DNA from 2 places in the Actinoplanes sp. SE50/110 genome. Region 1 is predicted to be linked to the other one. Evidence: predicted binding sites of a transcription regulator. Region 1 holds the regulator's gene; the other holds the start of a gene.
The links. The regulator HrcA, encoded in region 1, represses chaperone genes, less so after heat shock. The targets are predictions, from matches to a motif close to GGTTNGCACNCTCNNNNNGAGNGTGCNAACC.
Positions count from the first base shown of each region.

Region 2: a site for HrcA is predicted at 2,111-2,141, ahead of groES (co-chaperone GroES). Genes of this name have one in related genera too.

Region 1 covers NZ_LT827010.1:1,467,485-1,473,479, reverse strand. Annotated here, with positions in the region: gene ACSP50_RS06610 (MATE family efflux transporter) at 1-485, opposite strand, end outside; gene ACSP50_RS06605 (PadR family transcriptional regulator) at 572-1,096, shown strand; gene ACSP50_RS06595 (16S rRNA (uracil(1498)-N(3))-methyltransferase) at 1,279-2,013, opposite strand; gene dnaJ (molecular chaperone DnaJ) at 2,298-3,437, opposite strand; gene hrcA (heat-inducible transcriptional repressor HrcA) at 3,472-4,494, opposite strand; gene ACSP50_RS06580 (DUF4870 domain-containing protein) at 4,621-5,004, shown strand; gene hemW (radical SAM family heme chaperone HemW) at 4,994-5,995, opposite strand, start outside.
Region 2 covers NZ_LT827010.1:833,315-839,309, reverse strand. Annotated here, with positions in the region: gene ACSP50_RS03790 (sugar ABC transporter substrate-binding protein) at 1-9, opposite strand, end outside; gene ybaK (Cys-tRNA(Pro) deacylase) at 365-847, opposite strand; gene ACSP50_RS03780 (methyltransferase domain-containing protein) at 871-2,049, opposite strand; gene groES (co-chaperone GroES) at 2,266-2,580, shown strand; gene groL (chaperonin GroEL) at 2,655-4,301, shown strand; gene ACSP50_RS03765 (ABC transporter ATP-binding protein) at 4,311-5,995, opposite strand, start outside.

The DNA of each region.
Region 1 (5,995 bases):
ACCTGCTGGGCGTAGAAGATCGCCACCCCGGGGAACAGGACGGCCAGGTAGGCCCCGGCCAGCCGGGCCGCGCCCGGATCGGCGAGGAAGGCGCCGGCGAGCGTGCCGCGCAGAGCCGTCCCGGCCAGCACCACGACCGGTGTGATCACCAGGTAGAGCCGCCACCCGGCGCGGATCACCGCGAGCGCCCCGGCCTCGCCGCCGGCAGTCGCGCCGCCGGCAGTCGCGCCGCCGGGGCGGTCGCGGCCGGTGTGCGTGTCACCGGCGCCCAGGGCGGCGGCGAGGCGGACCGTGACTCCGCCGCTGATCAGCAGGACGATCCCGAGCAGCGCGTTCTCCACGCCGGTGGCGACGGCGACCGCTGCGACCGGGGACGGGCCGAGCCGGGCCACCCAGGCGACGTCCACGATCCCGGTGAGGACGCCGGAGAGCAGGGCCACATAGTTCGGCACGGCCAGACGCAACAGCGGGGTGCGGTGGTTCATCGGTACCTCGTTTCGTTCTACCTCGAATCGAGGTACCACGGAACGATATAGGCTGGCCCGGCACCGAACAACCGGGAAGGGCAGTGATGCTGGCGCTCGCGATCCTCGGCTTCCTGCACGACGAGCCCCTGCACGGCTACGAGCTCAAGGACCGGATCAGGTCCCTCACCGGTCACGTCCGCGCGGTCAGCGACGGCGCGCTCTACCCGGCGATCAACCGCTTGACCGCCGCCGGCCTGCTGGAACGCCGTACCGAGCCGGGCACGTCAGCAGCCCCGCGCCAGATGTTGTCGCTGACCGGGGCCGGCCGCGCCGAGCTGCTGTCCCGGCTGCGGTCCCCGTCCGAGGTCGAGATCACCGACCGGAACCGCTACTTCACGATCCTCGCGTTCCTGCGCCATCTGCCGGATCCGGCCGATCAGGCCGAGGTCCTGCGTCGCCGCCTGGCGTTCCTGGCGGCCCCCGCCACGTTCTTCTCCCAGGGCGGCACCCGCCTGCGCGCCGCCGATGTCAGCGACCCGTTCCGCCGGGGGATGTTCGAGATAGCCCGAGCCACCTCGCAAGCCGAACGCGCCTGGCTCGAACGCACCCTCGCCACCCTGACGCCCTGACTCCACACCACCGCGCCGCCCCCACCACCGCGCCGCCCCACGCAGCGGCAGCGGCAGCGGCAGCGGCAGTGGCAGCGGCAGCGGCAGCGGCAGCGGCAGCGGCAGCGGCAGCGGCAGCGGCAGCGGCAGCGGCAGCGGCAGCGGCAGCGGCAGCGGCAGCGGCAGCGGCAGCGGCAGGCGAACTACCAGCGGCCCAGCCGGGTGGCGAGGACGGCGAGGGCGGCGACGCCCGCGGTCGAGGTGCGCAGGACGGTGCTGCCGAGGCGGACCGGAAGTGCCCCGGCGTCCCGGAATGCGGTCACCTCGGCGTCGCTGATCCCACCTTCCGGGCCGACCACCAGCACGATGTCCCCCGCATCGGGCAGGCCGACGGTGCTGAGCCGCTCGGTGGCTTCCTCGTGCAGCACGAACGCCGCGGACGCCTCCCCGATGCGGGCGCCGATCTGCTTCGTCGAGCAGTCCGGGTCCCCACCCACCAGCGGCAGCCAGGAGCGCCGGGCCTGCTTGGCCGCTTCCCGGGCGGTCGACGCCCACTTGTCCCGGGCCCTGTGCCCCCGATCGCCGCGCCACTGCGCGACCGACCGGGACGCCGCCCACGGCAGGATCTCGTCGACGCCGACCTCGGTCATCGCCTGCACGGCCAGTTCGCCGCGATCCCCCTTGGCGATGCCCTGCGCCACGGTCAGCCGCGGCGCCGCGGCCGGCTCCTGCCCCCGCTCCCCCACGGCGACGTCGACACTGCCCTTGCCCACGGCGACCACCTCGGCGAACGCCGTCCCACCCCGCCCGTCGGCGAGAATCAGCGTCTCCCCGGCCCGGAGCCGCTGCACGGTCGCGGCATGATGCCCCTCCGCCCCGTCCAGCGTGAAGAACGACCCGGACGGCAGGTTCTCGACCAGAAACAGCGGCGCAGACACCCCCCGAACGCTACCGCCCGCCCCGCCCCGCACCACCCGCCGGGCAGTCGACTCGGCTTTGCGATCCGACCGCGGCCGACAGCGGATGTGGAAGGGTGCGGCGATTGCTCGGGACGCGCAGCGGCCACATCGCCCGACTCGCTCGGCCCCGATGAGCAGCGATCAGTTGTCGGCCGGAGCGTACGACATCAAGACCTTGGTCTTGGCGAGCGGGAACGCCCAGAAAGCAGAAAGCGCGAGCGGTGATCAACCGACCACCACCCGCGCCCCTGGACGATCCGACCCTAATGGCCGTTGAAGGCATCCCTCATCCGGCTGAAGAAGCCCCCCTGCTTGCTCAGCTCGGCGATGTCCTCGCCGCGCGTCTTGGCGAAGTCGCGCAGCATCCGCTCCTGGTCGGCGGTCAGCTTGGTCGGCGTCTTGACGTCCAGATGGACGAAGAGGTCGCCCCGCCCCTGGCCGCGCAGATGTGGCACGCCCTTGCCGCGGATCCGCAGCGTGCTGGCCGGCTGGGTGCCCGCTTTGACCTCGATGTTCTCTTCGCCGTCGAGGGTCTTGATGGTCATCCGGGTGCCGAGCGCCGCGGCGGTCATCGGGAGGGTGACGCGGCAGTGCAGGTCGTCGCCCTTGCGGGAGTAGACGTCGTGCGGCCGCTCGTGGATCTCGACGTAGAGGTCGCCGGCCGTGCCACCGCCGGGGCCGACCTCGCCCTGCTGGGCCAGGCGGATCCGCATGCCGTCCTCGACACCGGCCGGGATCTTGACGGTGAGCGAGCGGCGGGTGCGGATGCGGCCGTCGCCCGCGCAGGTCGGGCACGGGGTCGGGATGACCGTGCCGTGACCGGAGCAGTTCTGGCAGGGGCGGGACGAGACGACCTGGCCGAGGAAGGTGCGCTGGACCGACTGGACCTCACCGCGGCCGCCGCACACCTCGCAGGTGGCCAGGTGGGTGCCGGGGGCGGTGCCGGCGCCGGAGCACTGGGTGCAGAGCACCGCGGTGTCGACGGTGATCGGGGCCTCGACGCCGAAGGCGGTCTCGACCAGGTCGAGTTCGAGGCGGAGGATCGCGTCGGCGCCGGGACGGGTCCGCGGGCGCGGGCCGCGGCTGCCGCCGCCGGCCGCGGTGCCGAAGAACGCGTCCATGATGTCCTGGAAGCCGACGAACGGGCCGGCGCCGCCGGGTCCGCCGCCGGGCATGCCGCCGCCGGGTGCGAGCGGGTCACCGCCGAGATCGACGATCTGCCGCTTCTGGTCGTCGGACAGGACCTCGTAGGCCGCGTTGATGTCCTTGAACTTCTCGTGTGCCTCCGGATCGGGGTTGACGTCCGGATGGTATTGCCGAGCCAGTTTGCGGTAGGCGCGCTTGATCTCGTCGTCGGTGGCTTCCCGGCTCACGCCGAGAATTCCGTAGTAGTCCTTGGCCACGGGGTTTGGAGTCCTCAATGTCTGCGCGGATCCGTCAATTCTGTGCCAACAGGTCGCCAACGTAGCGTGCCACTGCACGAACAGTAGCGATGGTGCCGGGGTAGTCCATCCGGGTCGGCCCCAGCACGCCGAGCCCACCAACGATCGTGGCACCCGGTCCGTAACCGGTGCTGACCACGGACGCCGACCGGAGGTTGTCGATCTCGTTCTCGTCGCCGATCCGGACCCGGGTGGTGCTGGGCTCCAGATCCCCGATCAGCTTGAGCAGGATGACCTCCTCCTCCAGCGCTTCGAGAACGGGGCGCAGCGTGCCCTGAAAGTCCAGCACACCGCCGCGGGTCAGGTTGGCCGTCCCGGCGAGTGCGAGGCGCTCCTCACTCCGGTCGACCAGAGTCTCCAGCAGCACGGTGGCCAGGCAGGCCATGTCACCGCGGCGCTCCGGAGCGCACTCCTCGACGAGTTTCTGCACCAGGGGCGGGGTGTCGGCGAGGCGCTGACCGGCGAGTTTCTCGTTGACCCGGCGGCGCAGGTCCCACACGTCGCCTTCCGGAACCGGGGCGGGCATCTCGACGAGGCGCTGCTCGACCCGGCCGGTGTCGGTGATCATGACGAGCATCAGCCGGGTGGTGGAGATCGGCACCAGCTCCAGGTGCCGCACCGAGGAGCGGGACAGGCTCGGATACTGCACGACCGCGACCTGGCGGGTCAGCGTGGCGAGCAGCCGGACGGTGCGGTGCACCACATCGTCGAGGTCGACGGCACCGACCATGAAGCGCTCGATCGCGCGGCGCTCGGCCGGGCTGAGCGGCTTGATCCGGGTGAGGCGGTCGACGAACAGCCGGTAGCCGGCGTCGGTGGGGACCCGGCCGGCACTGGTGTGCGGCTGCCGGATGTAGCCCTCCTCCTCCAGCACGGCCATGTCGTTGCGCACCGTGGCCGACGAGACGCCCAGCTGATGCCGCTCGACCAGCGCTTTGCTGCCGACCGGCTCGCGAGTCTTGACGTAGTCCTCGACGATTGCCCGCAACACCTCGAGCTTGCGGTCATCCAGACTCATATGACCCCTCCCCCTCTGGCACTCCCGCGGACAGAGTGCCAGTCTACGTCGCCGCTGGCTGCAGCGCGATGATCGAAAGGACGGACCGCTTCCGGTATTTACGGCGGCGGACCTACCGTGACAGTCATGGCGGAACCGAAACAGTACGGCCGACAGCCGCGACCCGGCTACAGCCTGGAGCGGAACTGGGTGATGACGGCACACGTCGGCGGTGCCGCGGGTGCCCTCCTGGGCGGCGTGGCGGGCTGGGTGGCGCCGCTGCTCGCCCTGCTCAACCAGGGTGGCCGGAGTCCGACGGTGCGGGCCGCGGCGGTCCAGGCGCTGAACTTCCAGATCCTCTGGACGATCGTCGCGCTGGTCGGCTGGGCGACCCGGTGGCTCGCGGTGGGCACCGTCATCGTGCCGGTCGCGGCGGCCGTGGCGGTCATCTTCGGCCTGATCGCCGGCACCCGGGCCCTGGGTGGCGAGCCGTACGACTACCCGGCCACCGCGCGGTTCATCAGGGAATGACGTCCCGGATCACCGCATCGGCCAGCAGCCGCCCGTTCAGGGTGAGCACCAACCGGCCCGCGGCGTAGGCCTCCGGATCGAGCAGGCCGTCGTCCAGCGCCTGTTTCGCGGCCTTCGCGTCGACCTTCGCCAGCGTGATGCCCTCCCGCAGGCGGACGCGCAGCATCACATCCTCGACGTGCCGATCCTCGGCGGTCAGCACCTCGCGGCCGTGCCCCGGGGAAAGACCCTCCTGCAAACGCCCGGCGTACGCCGACGGGTGCTTGACGTTCCACCAGCGGACCCCGCCGACGTGGCTGTGCGCCCCCGGCCCCAGCCCCCACCAGTCGGCCCCGGTCCAGTACAGCTCGTTGTGCCGGCAGTTGCCGCCCGGGCGCGCCCAGTTGGACACCTCGTACCACCCGAAGCCGGCGGCGGTGAGCGCCTGCTCGGCGGCCAGGTAGCGGTCGGCGGCCACGTCGTCCGAGGGGTAGGGCAGCTCGCCGCGGCGCATCCGCCCGGCCATCCGGGTGCCGTCCTCGACGATCAGGGCGTACGCGCTGACGTGGTCCACCCCGGCGTCGATCACGGTGCGCAGCGAGCGGTCGAAGTCCTCCGGCGTCTCCCCCGGGGTCCCGTAGATCAGGTCCAGGTTGACGTGCTCGAACCCGGCGCGGCGGGCCTCCTCGGCGGCGGCCGGGGCGCGGCCCGCGGTGTGCCGGCGGTCGAGGACCCGCAGCACGTGCTCGGCCGACGACTGCATGCCCAGCGAGATCCGGGTGAAGCCGGCCGCCCGCAGCGCCCGCAGCCCGGCCGGGTCCACCGACTCGGGGTTCGCCTCGGTGGTCACCTCGGCACCGGCCGCCAGCCCCCACGTCCGGTCGACGCCTTCCAGGATCCGGCCCAGGTCCGCCGGACTGAGCAGGGTCGGGGTCCCGCCGCCGACGAACACCGTGTCGACCCGGGCCGGCCGGATCACCCGGGCGGCCAGCTCCAGCTCGCGCAGCACGGT
Region 2 (5,995 bases), 630 kb from region 1:
CTTACGCATTCCGTATGTCCTTTCGGGGGGTAAATCCGGGCCTTCGTTCGGATTTTTCAGGGGTGGTGCGTGCCTGGGAGTGTCGCTCCCCTGGGCGCCGATGGATCAGGAACCGGTTTGTTGTGCCCGGCAACGTATTCCGACGGTGGCCTGGAACACAAGCCACTGCGGAGATCTATCTCGTAACGCTGGATAACAATCCCGCAACACGGCCGGGCCGGAACCGGTACGACCTGCCCCGGAAAGTGGCGTTCCCCAACGCATGACGTAACGCTAAGTAAGAATCGGCCGCGAGGGAGCCGGATCCGGCAAGGTCGGCCGGACAAACCTGACGGTCATCGCACGGCGCCGGCGGGACGAGCCGTCACGCCCGGATGGCCGCGACGGTGGCGCTGGTCAACCGGACCAGGTCGGCCGGCGCCAGGCTCACCTGCAGACCGCGGCGGCCGGCCGAGACGTACATCGGCTCCGCACCGAACGCCGAGTCGTCGATCACTGTGGGCAGTCGCCTGCGCTGACCCAGTGGACTGATCCCGCCGCGGACGTAGCCGGTGCTGCGCTCGGCCGTCGCCCGGTCGGCCAGCGCCGCCCGTTTCCCGCCCGCCGCGTGCGCCAGCGCCTTCAGGTCGAGCTCGCCGGTGACCGGCACCACACCGACCACCAGGGCACCGTCCACCTCGGCCACCAGCGTCTTGAACACCCGCTCCGGCGCCACGCCCAGAGCCGCCGCGACCAGGGCGCCGTAGTTCGGCGCGTCCGGCGACACCTGGTACGGGTGCAGGGTGTGCGCCACCCGCTGCGCGGTCAGCAGCACAGTGGCCGGGGTGCCGGCCGCCCTCTTCGGCATGACCGCACGCTACCCCCGAGCCCTCAGGAGTGCTCGGTCAGCAACACCGTGGGGGCACCGTCCACCCGGGTCAGGACCAAGCCCGCGGCCTGCGGCCCGGACAGTTTCAGATCCTTGCGCAACTGATCCGGTACGAGCGCCGAACCCCGCTTGCGGATCTCCAGGGTGCCCACCCCGCGGTCGCGCAACAGCGCGCGCAGCCGCTTCAGCGAGAACGGCAGCACGTCGGTCACCGCCAGCCGCCGGGCGAACGGGGTGTCCACCGGGTCGTCGGTGTAGACGTAGGCGATCTCCGGGTCACCCAGCCGCCCGCCGATCCGCTCGGCGAACTCGGCCACCAGGTGCGACCGGACCACCGCCGGATCGGGGTCGTAGAACCACGCGCCGACCGGGCCGACCGGGGCCCGCCGGTCCCCCGTGCCGGTGAGCTCGCCGACCCCGGCCAGGGTCGCCCGGCGCGGCACGGCGGCCAGCGGACCGCACCAGAAGGCCGCCTCCACCAGGTCGCCGCCGACACTCACCCACTCGCCCTCGGCGCCCGGCGGCAGCAGCCCGTGGTCGATCCCCGGGGCCAGCTTGAGCACCGTGCGGGGGACCCGGCCGGCCAGTCCGGCGACGAAGTCCCAGGGCGGCGAATACGACTTCGGGTCGAACACCCGGCCGCGGCCGCTCTGCCGGCGGGCCGGATCGGCGAAGACCGCGTCGAACCTCTCCACCGTGACGGTGGTGGCGTCGGCGCAGGTCACGGTGATCCGGTCGGCCAGGCCGGCGGCGTGCGCATTCGCCGCGGCGAGGGCGGCGGTGGCCGGGTCGGCGTCCACCGCGTACACCGTGATCCCGTGCCGCGCGGCGGCGAGCGCGTCGGCGCCGAGGCCGCAACCGAGATCGGCGAGGCTGGTGACGCCGGCCGCCACCAGCCGGGCCGCCCGGCGATCCGCGACCACCGCCCGGGTGGCCTGCTCCAGGCCGTGCCGGGTGAAGAACATTCCGGCGGCGTCCGGGCCGAATTTCATCGCCGCCCGGCGGCGCAAACTAGCCTGGGTGAGTGCGGCTGCGGCCAGCTCCGCGCCGAAGCCCCGGGCCCGCAGGGCCGAGGCCGCGGCGAGCGGCTCGCCGTCGCCCATCCCGGTCGCCACGGCCAGGGCCTGCTCACCTTCCGGGGTCTGCAGCAGAGCAAGGAGTTCAGGGGTCACACCAGGCATTCTCCCCGGCGTGACAGGTTGGCACTCTGGTTGACGGAGTGCTAGTTCCGGCATAATCTCCGGTTAGCACTCTCAACATGAGGGTGCCAGCCGCCCCGGCCCTGCCGAGGTGGCTAGGCACCAGGCGGACCGGCACCCGCGACGACGGCCCCGCCCGGTGGCATGAGGCATTGACCGGCCTGGCTCATGGCCGGCGAAACCTGTACCCAGGAGGGTATGCCCGTGACTACCGCGACCAAGGTTGCGATCAAGCCGCTCGAGGACCGCATCGTGGTCCAGGCCAACGAGGCGGAGACCACCACGGCGTCGGGCATCGTGATCCCCGACACCGCGAAGGAGAAGCCGCAGGAGGGCACCGTCCTCGCCGTCGGCCCCGGCCGGATCGACGACAAGGGCAACCGCGTCCCGCTCGACGTCAAGGTCGGCGACGTGGTCCTGTACTCGAAGTACGGCGGCACCGAGGTCAAGTACGCCGGTGAGGAGTACCTGGTGCTCTCCGCCCGCGACGTCCTCGCGGTCATCGAGAAGTAAAGACCTGACTGACTGCGCAGACGCCCTGTTCCGGATCTTCGGGGCAGGGCGTCGGTGCGTGAAGGGACCACTACATGGCGAAGATCCTCAGCTTCTCTGACGACGCCCGGCACCTCCTGGAGCACGGCGTCAACACGCTCGCCGACACGGTCAAGGTCACTCTCGGCCCGCGCGGCCGCAACGTCGTCCTGGACAAGAAGTTCGGCGCTCCGACGATCACCAACGACGGCGTGACCATCGCCAAGGAGATCGAGCTCACCGACCCGTACGAGAACCTCGGCGCCCAGCTGGTCAAGGAGGTGGCGACCAAGACCAACGACGTCGCCGGCGACGGGACCACCACGGCGACCGTGCTCGCCCAGGCGCTGGTCCGCGAGGGCCTGCGCAACGTCACCGCGGGCGCCAACCCGATCGGCCTCAAGCGCGGCATGGACCTGGCCGCCGAGGTCGTCTCCAAGGCGCTGCTGGCCAAGGCCGTCGAGGTCGCCGACCACAAGGCGATCGCGAACGTGGCCACCATCTCGGCCCAGGACGCCACCATCGGTGAGCTGATCGCCGAGGCGATGGACCGGGTCGGCCGCGACGGCGTGATCACCGTGGAGGAGGGCTCGGCGCTGCACACCGAGCTCGACGTCACCGAGGGTCTGCAGTTCGACAAGGGCTTCATCTCCCCGAACTTCGTGACCGACGCCGAGTCGCAGGAGGCGGTGCTGGAGGACGCGCACATCCTCCTCACCACCCAGAAGATCTCCAGCATCGAGGAGCTGCTCCCGCTCCTGGAGAAGGTGCTGCAGACCGGCAAGCCGCTGCTCATCGTGGCCGAGGACGTCGAGGGCCAGGCCCTGTCCACCCTGGTGGTCAACTCGCTGCGCAAGACCATCAAGGTCGCCGCGGTGAAGGCGCCCGGTTTCGGTGACCGCCGCAAGGCGATCCTGCAGGACCTGGCGATCGCGACCGGTGGCGAGCTGATCGCCCCCGAGCTCGGCTACAAGCTCGACCAGGTCGGCGTCGAGCAGCTGGGCAGCGCCCGGCGGATCGTCGTCGACAAGGAGAACACCACGATCGTCGACGGCGGCGGCAACTCCGCCGACATCGCCGACCGGGTCGCGCAGATCCGCAAGGAGATCGAGGCCTCGGACTCCGACTGGGACCGCGAGAAGCTCTCGGAGCGGCTGGCCAAGCTCTCCGGCGGCATCGCGGTGATCAAGGTCGGCGCCGCGACCGAGGTCGAGATGAAGGAGCGCAAGCACCGCATCGAGGACGCCATCGCGGCGACCAAGGCGGCCGTCGAGGAGGGCACCGTCCCGGGCGGCGGCGCCGCCCTCGCGCAGGTCGCCACGGAGCTCGACGGTGGTCTGGGGCTGACCGGCGAGGAGGCGATCGGCGTCTCGATCGTCCGCAAGGCGCTGGTCGAGCCGCTGCGCTGGATCGCGCAGAACGCCGGCCACGACGGTTACGTCGTGGTGGCCAAGGTCGCCGAGCTGGGCTGGGGCCACGGCCTCAACGCGGCCACCGACCAGTACGTGGACCTGGCCGCGGCCGGCATCATCGACCCGGTGAAGGTGACCCGCAACGCGGTCTCCAACGCCGTCTCGATCGCCGCGCTGCTGCTGACCACCGAGAGCCTCGTCGTGGAGAAGCCGGCCGAGCCGGCCCCGGCGGCTGCCGGCGGGCACAGCCACGGTCACGGGCACGGCCACCAGCACGGTCCCGGCTTCTGATCGGTTGCACTAGAAGGGCGCGTCCTGGCGGGGGCGCGCCCTTGCCATGTCCGGAGGCTTCTCCGGGGCTTCGCCACCGCCCTGCCAGGAGCGCCACAGGGCGGCGTACGACCCGTTCGCCGCCACCAGGTCGGCATGCGAGCCCAACTCGGTGATCCGGCCGTCCTCCACCACCGCCACCCGGTCGGCGTCGTGGGCGGAGAACAGGCGGTGCGCGATCGCCACCACGGTCCGCCCGTGCACCACGGCCGCCAGCGACCGTTCCAGATCACGGGCCGCCCCCGGGTCCAGCAGCGCCGTGGCCTCGTCCAGCACCAGCGTGTGCGGGCCGGCCAGGACCAGCCGGGCCAGCGCCACCTGCTGCGCCTGGGCCGCGGTCAGCACCTGCCCGCCGTCTCCGACCTCGGTGTCCAGCCCGTGCGGCAGCGCGTCGACCCACTCCAGGGCATGCACGGCGGCAAGCGCGGTGCGCACGTCCGGTTCCGGCGCGTCCGGCCGGGCCATCGCCACATTGTCGCGCAGCGTCCCGATGAAGATGTGATGCTCCTGACTGACCAGCGCCACCTCGGTGCGCAGCCGGTCCGGGGCGAGCGCACCCAGCGGCACGCCACCGACCGTGACACTGCCGGCGGTCGGCTGGTGCAGCCCGGCCAGCAGCCGGCCGAGCGTGGATTTGCCGGCGCCGGACGGGCCCACCACGGCCAGCCGCTCCCCCGGCCGCAACGTCAGGTCGACACCGTGCAGCACCTCACGGCCCGCCACGTAGCCGAAGCGCAGGCCGCGCACCTCGATCCGGGGACCGTCCGGGACCGGGGCGGCCGGCCGGGGCGGCTCGGCGGTCGCGGTCACCCCGAGCAGCCGGGCCAGCGAGGCCGCGCCCACCTGCAGCTCGTCCAGCCAGGAGAGCAGCCGGTCGAGGGGGTGGATCAGCTGCTGGACGTAGACGACGGCCGCGGTCAGCTGGCCCAGGCCGACCGTTCCGCGCAGATAGAGCCAGCCCCCGGTGAGCAGGGTCAGCACCATCGGCAGCACGTAGCTGACCTCGATCACCGGCCACCACACGGTGCGCAGGAAAAGCGTGTACCGCTCGGCCCGCCAGGACCGGTGCAGATCCCGGTCGGTACGCGCGATCCGCTGCCCCTGCCGGCCGAGCGCCTCCACCGTGCGGGCGCCCTCGACCGTCTCGGCCAGCCCGTCGGTGACGTCCGAGTACGCCGCGTTCTGCCGCAGATAGCCGGCCGGGGCGCGCCGCACGTACCACCGCGTGCCGGCCACCGTGATCGGCACCCCGATCAGCAGCGGCAACGCCAGCACCGGCGACACCGCGACCAGCGCGACCACCACCAGCCCACCGGTGAGCAGCGCGATCGTGGTCTCCGGCACGGCCAGCCGGACACATTTGGAGAGCGCGTCCACGTCCCGGGTGGTACGGGTCAGCAGGTCCCCGGTGCCGGCCGACTCGACCGTGCCCAGCGGCAGGGACAGCGCCCGGGCGATGAACTCCTCCCGGAGCCGGGCCAGCACCTGCTCGCCGAGCCGGGCCGAAGCCAGGTAGGCATAGCGCACCAGCACCGCCTGCACCAGCACGAAACCGGCCAGGGTGGCGGCCAGCCGGTTCAGCTCGGCCTCGTGCACCCCGCGCTGCACCCCCTGCACCAGCTCGCCGAGCAGGCGCGGGCCGGCCAGCCCGGCGC